Regions from separate parts of the Mycobacterium marseillense genome, predicted to be linked through region 2. Evidence: riboswitches for the same ligand, from Rfam matches in the RefSeq annotation. Region 2 holds a riboswitch; the other holds the start of a gene.
The links. Region 2 has a riboswitch for cobalamin ahead of G6N26_RS23930 (PPE family protein). Riboswitches for the same ligand answer to the same signal wherever they lie in the genome.
Positions count from the first base shown of each region.

Region 1: linked by a shared signal. The riboswitch ahead of G6N26_RS09135 ((2Fe-2S)-binding protein) and the one ahead of G6N26_RS23930 (PPE family protein) in region 2 are both predicted to bind cobalamin.

Region 1 is NZ_AP022584.1:2,063,004-2,069,046, reverse strand. It holds gene G6N26_RS09160 (limonene-1,2-epoxide hydrolase family protein) at 1-44, opposite strand, end outside; gene G6N26_RS09155 (glycosyltransferase) at 97-1,263, shown strand; gene G6N26_RS09150 (hypothetical protein) at 1,302-1,565, shown strand; gene G6N26_RS09145 (DUF3046 domain-containing protein) at 1,611-1,805, shown strand; gene G6N26_RS09140 (flavodoxin family protein) at 1,827-2,453, opposite strand; gene G6N26_RS09135 ((2Fe-2S)-binding protein) at 2,499-3,158, opposite strand; cobalamin riboswitch at 3,251-3,383, opposite strand; gene recA (recombinase RecA) at 3,555-4,607, shown strand; gene recX (recombination regulator RecX) at 4,573-5,094, shown strand; gene miaB (tRNA (N6-isopentenyl adenosine(37)-C2)-methylthiotransferase MiaB) at 5,156-6,043, shown strand, end outside.
Region 2 is NZ_AP022584.1:5,105,728-5,111,770, reverse strand. It holds gene G6N26_RS23935 (PucR family transcriptional regulator) at 1-1,200, shown strand, start outside; cobalamin riboswitch at 1,211-1,392, shown strand; gene G6N26_RS23930 (PPE family protein) at 1,552-3,228, shown strand; gene fadD21 (fatty-acid--AMP ligase FAAL21/FadD21) at 3,323-5,059, shown strand; gene G6N26_RS23920 (GAP family protein) at 5,074-5,760, shown strand; gene G6N26_RS23915 (DUF6955 family protein) at 5,789-6,043, opposite strand, start outside.

The sequences.
Region 1 (6,043 bases), 2.4 Mb from region 2:
ACCGTACGGGTGTTCGTCACGGTCGTCCCAGTCAGCTCGGTCATCTTGCCAGCGTAGGCGAGCGTGGCGGTCCGGCGCTGTGGCAGGGTAAGCCCGATGCGTGTCGCCGTGGTCGCCGGGCCGGATCCCGGGCATTCGTTCCCGGCGATCGCGCTGTGCCGGCGTTTCGCCGAGGCGGGCGATGAGCCCACGCTGTTCACCGGCGCCGAGTGGATCGACACCGCCCGCGGCGCCGGCATCGACGCCGTCGCGCTGGACGGGTTGGTGGCCACCGACGACGACGTCGACGCCGGTGCCAGGATCCACCGGCGCGCCGCGCGGATGGCCGTGCTCAACGTGCCCGCGCTGCGCGAGTTGGCGCCCGACCTGGTGGTGTCCGACGTCATCACCGCGGGCGGCGGTATGGCCGCCGAGCTGCTGGGCATCCCGTGGATCGAACTCAACCCGCATCCGCTGTACCTGCCGTCCAAAGGCCTCCCGCCGATCGGCAGCGGGCTGGCGCCCGGCACCGGCCTCCGCGGCCGGCTGCGGGACGCCATCATGCGCGCGCTGACCGCGCGTTCCTGGCGGGCCGGCCTCCGTCAGCGCGCGGAGGTGCGGACCGAGATCGGATTGCCGGCCGACGACCCCGGCCCGCTGCGACGGCTGATCGCCACGCTGCCCGCCTGCGAGGTGCCCCGCCCGGACTGGCCGCCGGAGGCGGTGGTGGTGGGCCCCCTGCACTTCGAACCGACCGAGCGGGCGCTGGACATCCCCGCGGGGTCCGGGCCCGTGGTGGTGGTCGCGCCGTCGACCGCGTTGACCGGCACCGAAGGCCTGGCCGAGGTGGCGCTGGCCGGCCTGATACCGGGGGCCACGCTGCCGGAGGGCGCGCGGGTGGTGGTTTCGCGGCTGGGTGGGGCGGAGCTGACGGTGCCGCCGTGGGCGGTGGTCGGATTGGGCAGCCAGGCCGAGTTGTTGACGCACGCCGACGTGGTGATCTGCGGCGGCGGGCACGGCATGGTGGCCAAGACGCTGCTGGCCGGCGTGCCGCTGGTCGCGGTGCCCGGCGGCGGCGACCAGTGGGAGATCGCCAACCGAATCGTCCGCCAGGGCAGCGCGCGGCTGGTCCGGCCGCTGAGCCCCGACGCGCTGGCGGCCGCGGTCAACGAGGTGCTGGCATCGCCGAGCTACCGGGCCGCGGCGCAGCGGGCCGCCGCCGGCATCGCCGACGTCGCCGATCCGGTCGCGGTGTGCCGCGATGCGCTGGCGGTGGCCGGATGATGCGCCGCACCGTCTTACGTTTCGGCGGGAGGCGCGCAATGAGGATGATCGCGGCCGGCACCCTGCTGGCGGGCTGGGTCTTCGGGGCCGGCGTCGCGCGCGCCGACAGCCCCGAGGAGCAGCAGGCGTGCCAGTTGATGGACGACCCGGCCGCCGCGGAACAGGGACTCGCGCCGGCCGAATACGCCTTCATGCGGTTGCGCGCCTCGATGTCGGCGCAGCACGCCCGCGACGTCATGTCTCTGGCGGCCCAGGAGGACTGCCCAAATCACATCATCGATTTACCGGCCAGCTGGCGGTAGCGCGCCCGGGTGTCCGATCCATGCCCGCTGGGTATGTTCACTGGCGTGCGGCTAACGGAGTTTCACGAGCGGGTGGTCCTGCGCTTCGGGACCACCTACGGGTCATCGGTCTTGGTCGATCACGTGCTGACCGGTTTCGACGGACGCACGGCCGCCCAGGCCATCGAGGCGGGCATGGAGCCCCGCGACGTCTGGCGGGCGCTGTGCGTCGACTTCGACGTGCCCCACGAGCAGTGGTGATTCCCGCGCATTATTCGCGTGTTATTCGTAGGCCGGGTAAGGGTTTTGGCGCAGCACGGTGGCCAGGTGCACGGCGTTGCGGACCGCGTTGGCGGTGGCCGACGCGACCGGATCCGGGACGTCGTCGAGGTCGGTGTAGTCCGTGCCCTGCATGGCCTCGCCGTTCCAGTAGGTGCAGCCCTGCGCGGCGATCGAGAACCCGATGTCGTTGAGCGCCTGAAAGAGGTCGGCCACGATCTTGTGCGCGCCGTCCTCGTTGCCGACGACCGCGGCCAGGGCCACCTTGCCCACCATCGCCGGCCGTCCCGCGTCGTCGGTGTCGGACAATTCGGCGTCGAGGCGCTCCAGGACGCGCTGCGCGACGCTGGACATGTGCCCGACCCAGGTCGGCGTCGACACGATGACGATGTCCGCGGCCTTGACCTTGGTCAGCAGCGCCGGCCACTCGTCGCCCGGACCCATGTCGGCCTCGACGCCCGGCAGCAGCGCCAGGTCCACGCACCGCACGGTCTCGCCCTCGACGCCCGCGCCGCGCAGCTGATCGAGCAGCTGGTTGGCGATCAGCTCGCTGCTCGACGGCGCCGGACTCTTCTTCAACGAGCAGACCAGGGCGAGGGCGCGCAGAGATTGCGCTGCAGGTGAGGACATGGTGGCCAAATACCCCGGGGCAGCCGCACCAAACGGCGCCGGGCCCTACCGCCGCGTCCCGTGCAGCACGCAGTCGCCGCACAGCGAGCCCCCGGGTAGGCGATAGAACAGGCAACAGCTGTTGCGCCGGAAGCCCAGGCGCGGGTCGGTGATCACCCCGGATCCGGCCAGCACGCCGGTGTCCAGCAGGTCCCGGGTCGTCTCGACGATCGCGCGCCGAATATCGGGCCGCGCCGTCAGCAACGCCCGCGCGGCGCCCACCAGCGCGGAGGCGATGTTGCCCGCGAGCAGCGCGGGCGCCAGCTTGAGCCGCAGGCCGGCGGCGAGCGGACGCATGTGCTCGCTCACCACGACGCGGTACAGCGCGCCCGGCGAATCGGCGGGCACCCCGACGGGCCTGGGCAGCCGCAGCTGTGCGCCGTCGTCGGCGCGGTGCAGGTCGTCGAGGTCGGGCAGGACACCGTGGCCGATCGCGCACGCGAGCACCGGCGACCACAGCCGCGTGGCGTGGCCGAGATGAACCAGCGAGGCGGCGATCCGCAGGTCGGTCGTGCGGTAGCGCCGGGCGGTGGCGTCGATCAGGTCGGCGCAGCCGTCGGCGTAGGAGTGCGCGACCGGATGCCATCCCGCCGCGTCACCCCCGACGGTCAGAGCGAAAAAGCCCCCGTAGGAAGCTGTTTCGGCCAGCTCGGTGGAGATGTCCATCGCGTCGCGTCCGCCTCTTGGGGAAATCCGCCCCGGTCGTGGATCCGGTCGTGGTCTCCGGTCGTGGTCTCCGGTCGTGGTCTCCGGTCGTGGGTGAGGCGCATCGAACGGCGAGGGTCTGGCTCTCGGGCCGGGATGTGCCCGATCACAGTGGCGGGACCGCACCGGATTCACACCGGTTTCCTCGGGCTTCCCGGTGGGAGCGCCCGTCGACGCCTGTCGGATAGCCGATGTTGCCACACGCGAGGGCGGCGAACGGCGTGTCGAACTTGAATCGAACATCTGTTCGGCTAGTGTGGGGAGCGTTCGGCCAGTCAACTTGTCGGTGGCCCTCTCTAGTGTCACCGCCAACCGACCGATACCGGTCAGACGAACACCGACTATAGGAGAGGCACCATGGCGCAAGCCCCCGATCGCGAGAAGGCTCTCGAACTGGCGATGGCCCAGATCGAAAAGAGCTACGGCAAAGGCTCGGTGATGCGTCTCGGCGACGAGACGCGTCAGCCGATCTCGATCATCCCGACCGGATCCATCGCACTGGACGTGGCCCTGGGCATCGGCGGGCTGCCCCGCGGCCGGGTCGTGGAGATCTACGGCCCGGAATCCTCGGGTAAGACCACCGTCGCGCTGCACGCGGTGGCCAACGCCCAGGCCGCCGGCGGCGTCGCGGCCTTCATCGACGCCGAGCACGCCCTGGATCCGGAGTACGCCAAGAAGCTCGGCGTGGACACCGATTCCCTGCTGGTCAGCCAGCCCGACACGGGGGAGCAGGCCCTCGAGATCGCCGACATGCTGATCCGCTCCGGCGCCCTGGACATCCTGGTCATCGACTCGGTGGCCGCGCTGGTGCCGCGCGCCGAACTCGAAGGCGAGATGGGCGACAGCCACGTCGGCCTGCAGGCCCGGCTGATGAGCCAGGCGCTGCGGAAAATGACTGGCGCGCTGAACAATTCGGGCACCACGGCGATCTTCATCAACCAGCTGCGCGAGAAGATCGGGGTGATGTTCGGCAGCCCCGAAACCACCACGGGTGGAAAGGCGCTGAAGTTCTACGCGTCGGTGCGCATGGACGTGCGCCGGATCGAGACGCTCAAGGACGGCACCAACGCGGTCGGTAACCGCACCCGCGTCAAGATCGTCAAGAACAAGGTGGCGCCGCCCTTCAAGCAAGCCGAGTTCGACATCCTCTACGGCCAAGGGGTCAGCCGGGAAGGCTCGCTGATCGACATGGGTGTGGAGCAGGGCTTCATCCGCAAGTCCGGTTCCTGGTTCACCTATGAGGGCGAGCAGCTCGGCCAGGGCAAGGAGAACGCCCGCACCTTCCTCAAGGAAAACGACGAAATCGCCAACGAGATCGAGAAGAAGATCAAGGAAAAGCTCGGCATTGGCGCGGTCGTGACCGATGACCTGTCCGATGACAGCGTCCTGCCCGCCCCCGTCGACTTCTGAGCCCTCCCGCGAAGAGCAGGCGCGGGCGCTGTGCCTGCGCCTGCTCACCGCGAGAGCGCGCACCCGGGCCGAATTGCACGGCCGGCTGGCCAAACGCGGCTATCCCGACGACGTCAGTGAGCGGGTCCTCGACCGGTTGGCCTCCGTCGGTCTGGTCGACGACACCGACTTCGCCCAGCAGTGGGTGCGGTCCCGTCACGTGCACGCCGGAAAGAGCAAGCGCGCCTTGGCCGCCGAGTTGCGCACCAAGGGCGTCGACAACGAGGTGATCACCACCGCGCTGGCCGGCATCGACACCGATGCCGAGCGGGACCGGGCCGAGGAGCTGGTCCGGGCCAAGCTGCGCCGCGAGGCGCTGAACGACGATGACACTCGGGTCACGCGCCGGCTGGTGGGGATGCTGGCGCGCCGCGGCTACAGCCAGAACCTGGCGTGTGAGGTGGTGTTCGCCGAGCTGGCGGCCGAGCGGGAGCGCCGCCGGGTCTAGGGCGGTGACGTGCGGTTTCTCCCGCACCGGCCGCCCGCCGTACCATGGCCCCGTGACTTCGATGGTGCGAGGGGCCGTGGCGCGCGACGCCGCACCGGCGCGCACCTACCAGGTCCGCACCTACGGCTGCCAGATGAACGTCCACGATTCCGAGCGGCTGGCGGGCCTGCTGGAAGCGGCCGGATACCAGCGGGCGGCCGAGGACGCCGACGCCGACGTGGTGGTGTTCAACACCTGCGCCGTGCGCGAGAACGCCGACAACAAGCTGTACGGCAACCTCAGCCACCTGGCCCCGCGCAAGCGCGAAGATCCCGAGATGCAGATCGCGGTCGGGGGCTGCCTGGCCCAAAAGGACCGGGACGCGTTGCTGCGCAAGGCGCCGTGGGTCGACGTCATCTTCGGCACCCACAACATCGGGTCGCTGCCCACGCTGCTCGAGCGCGCCCGGCACAACAAGGTCGCCCAGGTCGAGATCGCCGAGGCGCTGCAGGAGTTTCCGTCGTCGCTGCCCAGTGCGCGCGAATCCGCTTACGCCGCTTGGGTTTCCATCTCAGTCGGGTGCAACAACAGCTGCACGTTCTGCATCGTGCCGTCGCTGCGCGGCAAAGAGGTCGACCGCAGCCCCGACGACATCCTGGCCGAGGTCGCCTCGCTGGTGGACGACGGTGTGCTCGAGGTCACGCTGCTGGGCCAGAACGTCAACGCCTACGGGGTGTCCTTCGCCGACCCCGCGCTGCCCCGGGACCGCGGCGCGTTCGCCCGCCTGCTGCGCGCCTGCGGCGACATCGACGGGCTGGAGCGGGTGCGGTTCACCTCGCCGCACCCGGCCGAATTCACCGACGACGTCATCGAGGCCATGGCCCAGACGCCGAATGTGTGTCCCGCCCTGCACATGCCGCTGCAATCCGGATCCGACCGGGTGCTGCGCGCGATGCGGCGCTCGTACCGC
Region 2 (6,043 bases):
CAGTCGCTCGCCGAGCGCATCCACGGCATGGTCAGCATCGAGGACGTGCAATCGCATGTCTTGGCCTATTCGGCCTCTAACGACGAAGCCGACGAGTTGCGCCGCCTGTCCATCCTGGGCAGGGCCGGCCCGCCCGAGCATCTCGAGTGGATCGGCCAATGGGGCATATTCGATGCGCTGCGTTCGGGCATCGAGGTGGTCCGTGTCGACGAGCGACCGGAGCTAGGGCTGCGTCCGCGGCTGGCCATCGGGATCCACCAACCCGCGACCGAGGCCCGACGTCCGCGCGAATTCGTCGGAACCATTTGGGTGCAGCAGGGCTCACAGCCGCTGGCCGACGACGCGGAGGAGATGTTGCGCGGCGCCGCAGTGCTGGCCGCCCGCATCATGTGGCGGCTATCGGCCCGGCCGTCCACCCATGCCCGGCGGGTCCAGCAACTGCTGGGCCTGGCGGACGAGCCCGCCGACACGACCGCCATCGCCCGCGAGCTCGGTCTGGCCATCGACACCAGCGCGGCCCTGATCGGGTGGGACATCGCCGACACTTCGGCCGGCCACGCCCGGCTCGCCGGCATTATTGCGCTGAGCGCCAGCGCTTTCCGGCGCGATGCCCAGGTGGCTTCGAACGGTTCACGAACGTATGTGCTGCTTCCCCAGGCTCAGCACCAGGCCCAGAACCGGTCGGTCGCCTCCTGGGCCCGCGGCACCATCGGCGCCATGCGCGCCGAGCTGGGGGTGCAGCTGCGGGCGGCCATCGCGGCGCCGGTCGCGGGCCTGGCCGGGGTCGCCGCGGCCCGCGTCGAGGTGGACCGGGTGTTGGACAGCGCTGAGCGCCATCCCATTTCGTTCGGACAGGTGACGTCGCTGGCCGAGGCGCGCACCACCGTTCTGGTCGACGAAATCGTGACCCTGGTGGGCAGCGACGAGCGCCTGATCGATCCGCGGATCGTGCGGCTGGGTGAAGACGACCCGGTGCTGGCGGAAACGCTGCGGACCTACCTGGACACCTTCGGCGATATCGCCGCGGCCGCCCACGCGCTGCGGGTGCATCCCAACACGGTTCGCTACCGGGTGCGGCGAATCGAGAAGTTGCTGTCGACCTCGCTGGCCGACCCCGAGGTTCGGCTGCTGTTATCGCTGGGACTACGGGTCCTGGAACGGCGCCCGCGCGCCGACACCGGCCGCCTTCGGACAATTTGACGACAGTTGCTCGGAGGGGATGCAAGAATGTCACCTCGTAAGGTGATGACGACGCAGGAAGCCGGTGCGAATCCGGCGCGGTCCCGCCACTGTCATCGGGGAGCGAACCTCAACGGCCACGGCTGAAAAGCTGGAAGGCGAGGCGAGCAGCGATCCGAGAGCCAGGACACTCGCGTCATCGCGTACTGCGACCCGGGGCGGGTGTACCCCGAGAGAGCTGTCAACGTCCATGTTTCGTCCGGCATGGGCGGCCGCCAACGCCGCCGCCACCGCGGCGCCGTGCTGCCGCGCCCACCCTCGTCACACCGATGCACGCGGCCAGCGTTTCGCCGCGACCACCGGCGGCCAGCGATGACCGCCCCGATCTGGATGGCCTCCCCTCCGGAGGTGCATTCAACGCTGCTCAGCAGTGGGCCGGGCCCCGGCCCACTGCTGGCGTCCGCCGCGACGTGGAGCTCGCTGAGCGTGGAATATGCCGAAACGGCCGACGAGCTGGCCGCGCTGCTGGGCGCCGCGCAAGCCGGCAGCTGGGACGGCCCGACGGCCGCGGCGTACGTGGCCGCGCACGCCCCCTATCTGGCGTGGCTGGCGCAGGCCAGCGCCGACAGCGCGACCATGGCCGCCCAGCAGGACATCGCCGCCACCGCCTACACCGTCGCGCTCGCCGCCATGCCGACGATGCCCGAGTTGGCCGCCAACCACGCCACCCACGCCGTTTTGACGGCGACGAATTTCTTTGGCATCAACACCATTCCGATCGCGGTGAACGAAGCGGACTACGCTCGGATGTGGGTTCAGGCGGCCACCGTGATGAGCACCTACGAGGGCGTCGCGACCGCGACGGTGGCCACCGCGCCGCCGGCCGAGCCGGCTCCCGAGGTGATGAAGGCAACCACGCTGGCGGCCACGGCGGAGCAGTCGTCGTCGTATCCCCCGGACACGCAGGACCAGTGGATGGACTGGTTGGAGAAGACCGGGTTTGTCGACTTCTACAACCGCTACATCCAGCCGTTGATCGACCAGCTGATGAACAACCCGTTCTTCCAGTCCCTGTTTTCCGGCTTCGACCCGTGGCTGCCATCGCTCGGTAACCCGTTGAGCTTCCTGAACCCGTTCAACATCGCGTTCGCCCTCGGCTATCCGATGGATTTCGGTTCGTACTTCGGCTATTTGGCGCAAATGTTCAGCTTCGTCGCTGCGGACCTCGCGGCGGCCTTCGCTTCGGGTAACCCCGCGACGATCGCGTGGACCATCCTGTTCACCACCATCGAAGTGATCGGCACGGTCATCACCGACACCATCGCGCTGATCAAGACGCTGCTCGAGCAGATGATCGTGCTGATCCCGCTCATCGTGCCGCTGCTGACCGTCGCCGTGGTTCCGTTGGTCGTCCCCACCCTGGTGGGAGGCTTGGCGGGCCTGACGGGTCTGGCCGGACTGCACGCCATCCCGATCGTGCCGTTGATCCCGGCACCGGCACTCGTCCCCGTGGCACTCGCGCCCACCCCGCCCCCTACGCCGGCCCCGGCGCCGGCTCCCGCGCCGGCGCCGGCCTCCGCACCCGCCGCGGCACCCGCGCCGCCGGCGCCCGGCGCCCCGCCGCCCACCCCGGCGGGACCGCCGGTCGCCGCGATGCAGGGCCTGGGCTACATGGTCGGTGGCCTGGCCGCCGATGCGCGCAGAGCCGCGAGCACCAGCGCCCGCGCGCGACGGGCGGCGGCACAGGACATCGCCGAGGCCGAAGCGGTGGCACTGCCGGAGGAAGACGCGACGAAGAAGCGCCGGCAACGGGCCAAGGCCACCCAACTCGGCCGCGGCTACGAATACATGGATCTCGAGCCCGAGCCGGCGACGACGGCGTCGGAGCGGCCCGCGCCGCCGATGGGCTTCGCCGGAACCATCCCCACGAAGACCGCCACCGCGCCGGCCGGATTGAGTGCGCTCGTCGTCGACGAATTCGACGATGGCCCCCGCACGCCGATGATGCCGAGGACCTGGGATGCCGACCCGACGGGGTCGACATCGTAAGGCGCATAAGCAGTTTGGCCCGCCGCGGCTTCGCGGTCCTCGGGCCGCGCACGACCGTCATACGCGAAAGAGCCGACGCGGTAACCTAGCCCGCATGCAACATTCGTCCGTCGTCTCCCTGCTGCGGGAACGCGCCGGTCTGCAGCCCGACGATTTGGCCTTCCGCTATACCGATTACGAGCAGGACTGGGCGGGCGTTACCGAATCGCTGACGTGGGCACAGCTGTATCGGCGGACCCTGAATGTTGCGCACGAGGTCACGCGGCACGCCGGCAGCGGGGACCGGGCCGTGATCCTTGCCCCCCAAGGCCTCCCCTACATCGCGGCGTTCCTCGGCGCGATACAGGCCGGGCTGATTGCGGTCCCGCTCTCGGTTCCCCAGCCAGGTACCCACGACGAGCGGATCGGTGCCGTCCTATCCGACACCGACCCGACCGTGGTTCTCACCACCTCCACGGCCGCGCCGGCCGTCGGCGATTATCTGCGGCGCCCGGACGGAGCAGCCCCGGCCATCGTCGAGGTCGACTCCCTGAGCCTCGACGATCCGAATCCGCCCAACATCCGCGTCAGCGACGCCCCGAGCATCGCGTACCTGCAGTACACGTCCGGCTCGACCCGTCTTCCGGCCGGGGTCATGGTCTCGCACCGCAACCTTCACGTGAATTTCCAGCAGCTGATGGCCGCGTACTTCCCCGATTTCGATGGCGTGGCCCCGCGCGACAGCCGGTGCGTGTCGTGGCTGCCCTTCTATCACGACATGGGCCTGATGCAGGGCGTCATCGCTCCGATCCTGGGCGGCTACCCCGGTGTCCTGACGAGCCCGGTGGCGTTCCTGCAGCGGCCCGCACGGTGGATCCAGGCGATGGCGCAAACCGACCCGGTCTTCTCGGCCGCGCCGAACTTCGCCTTCGAGCTGACCGTGCGCAAGACGTCGGATGCGGACATGACCGGACTCGACCTGGGCAATGTCATCAGCATCGTCAGCGGCGCCGAACGAATCCATCCCGCAACGCTCGACCGGTTCTGTAAGCGGTTCGCCCCGTACAACTTTCGCGAAGACATGATGCAGCCCTCCTACGGTCTGGCGGAGGCGACCGTCTACGTGGCCAGCCGCGCGCAGACCGGCGCACCGAAAGTCGTTCACTTCGAGCCAGAGCAGCTGGCGGAGGGCAACGCCCGGCCGTGCTCACCACAGAGCGGCTCGCCGCTGCTGAGCTACGGGACGCCGCACTCGCCGACGGTGCGAATCGTGGACCCCGACACCACGACGCAGTGCCCGGACGGGACGGTCGGTGAAATCTGGGTCCACGGCGACAACGTGGCCGCGGGCTACTGGCACAAGCCGGAGGAAACGCAGCGCACCTTCGGCGCCGCCCTGGCCAACCCGTCGCCCGGCACCCCCGAGGGGCCGTGGCTGCGCACCGGTGACCTCGGTTTCGTCTGCGACGGCGAGATGTTCATCGTGGGCAGGATGAAGGATCTGCTGATCGTCTACGGGCGCAACCACTATCCCGAGGACATCGAGTCGACCGTGCAGGCGATCACCGGGGGCCGCGCCGCGGCGATCTCGGTGCCGGTGAACGAGACCGAGAAATTGGTGACCATCATCGAACTGAAGGAGCGCGACGATTCCGGCGGGGACGGGCAGCAGCGCCTCGACGCCGTCAAGAACGATGTGACCGCGGCGATTTCGAACGCGCACGGGCTCACCGTCGCCGACCTGGTGCTGGTGGCACCGGGATCGATTCCCACCACGACGAGCGGCAAGATCCGACGGGCGGCCTGCGTCGAGCAGTATCGACGGCAACAGTTCGCCCGGTTGGACGCCTGACCGGCCCTATCGCGATGTTGTTCACCGTCGGTGTGATGGCCCTTGCCGTCAGCCTCGAACCGTTCCGGATCGGCATGACGGTGCTGATGTTGAACCGCCCGAGGCCGCTGATGCAACTGCTCGCGTTTCTGGCCGGCGGATTCGCGATGGGGCTGACGGTGGGCGCGACCGTCTTGTTCCTCCTGCGACGCGTGCTGCTGCGCTCGACATACTTCACCCTGCCCCGGGTGCAGATCCTCATCGGCGCACTGGCGCTGGTGGCCGCCGCGGGACTGGCGGCGAAGATCGTCGCGGACCGGCGGCGCGGGTCCCGGCGCGCTCCCCCCGGCGCCGACCGCGCCGGCCCCGCCTGGCTGAGCGAACGGGTTCGACGCCTGCTCGACGGACGTTCCCTGTGGGTCGCCGCCGTCGCGGGCCTCGGCATCGCGCTGCCGTCGGTGGATTACCTGGCGGCCCTGGCGGTCATCCTGGCGTCCGGCGCCCCGGTCATGACGCAGTTGGGTGCGCTGCTGATGTTCAACGTCGTCGCGTTCGCACTTGTCGAGATCCCGTTGGCCGCTTACCTGTTGGCGCCGGCGGCAACGCGCGCGAGGATGACCGCGCTGCAGGACTGGATACGGTCACGGCGTCGCATCGAGGTTGCCGCGCTGCTGGCCGCGGTCGGGCTTGTGCTGCTGGTGGTGGGTCTGGCCGATCTTTGAGCCCGGCGGCAGCGGCACTACCGACGGCTCAGGGCTTCGTCTCCTCGAGGAAACGGCCCATCACGTCGGGACCGGTGGAATGCATCGCGATCGACAGCTCCAATAGCCTGTCCTTGGCGTGCTTGGGCAGCAGCTCGATGGACTGAGTGGTGGCGGAATCGTACTTGGACCCCGGATAGCGTTGCAGGACAATATTCTTCTGCTCTTCGGTGGTGTAAATCTCCAACAGTTTCATGCCTGCGAATGCCTCATTTGCCAGGTCGGCCATCCCGGCGTTCGCCAA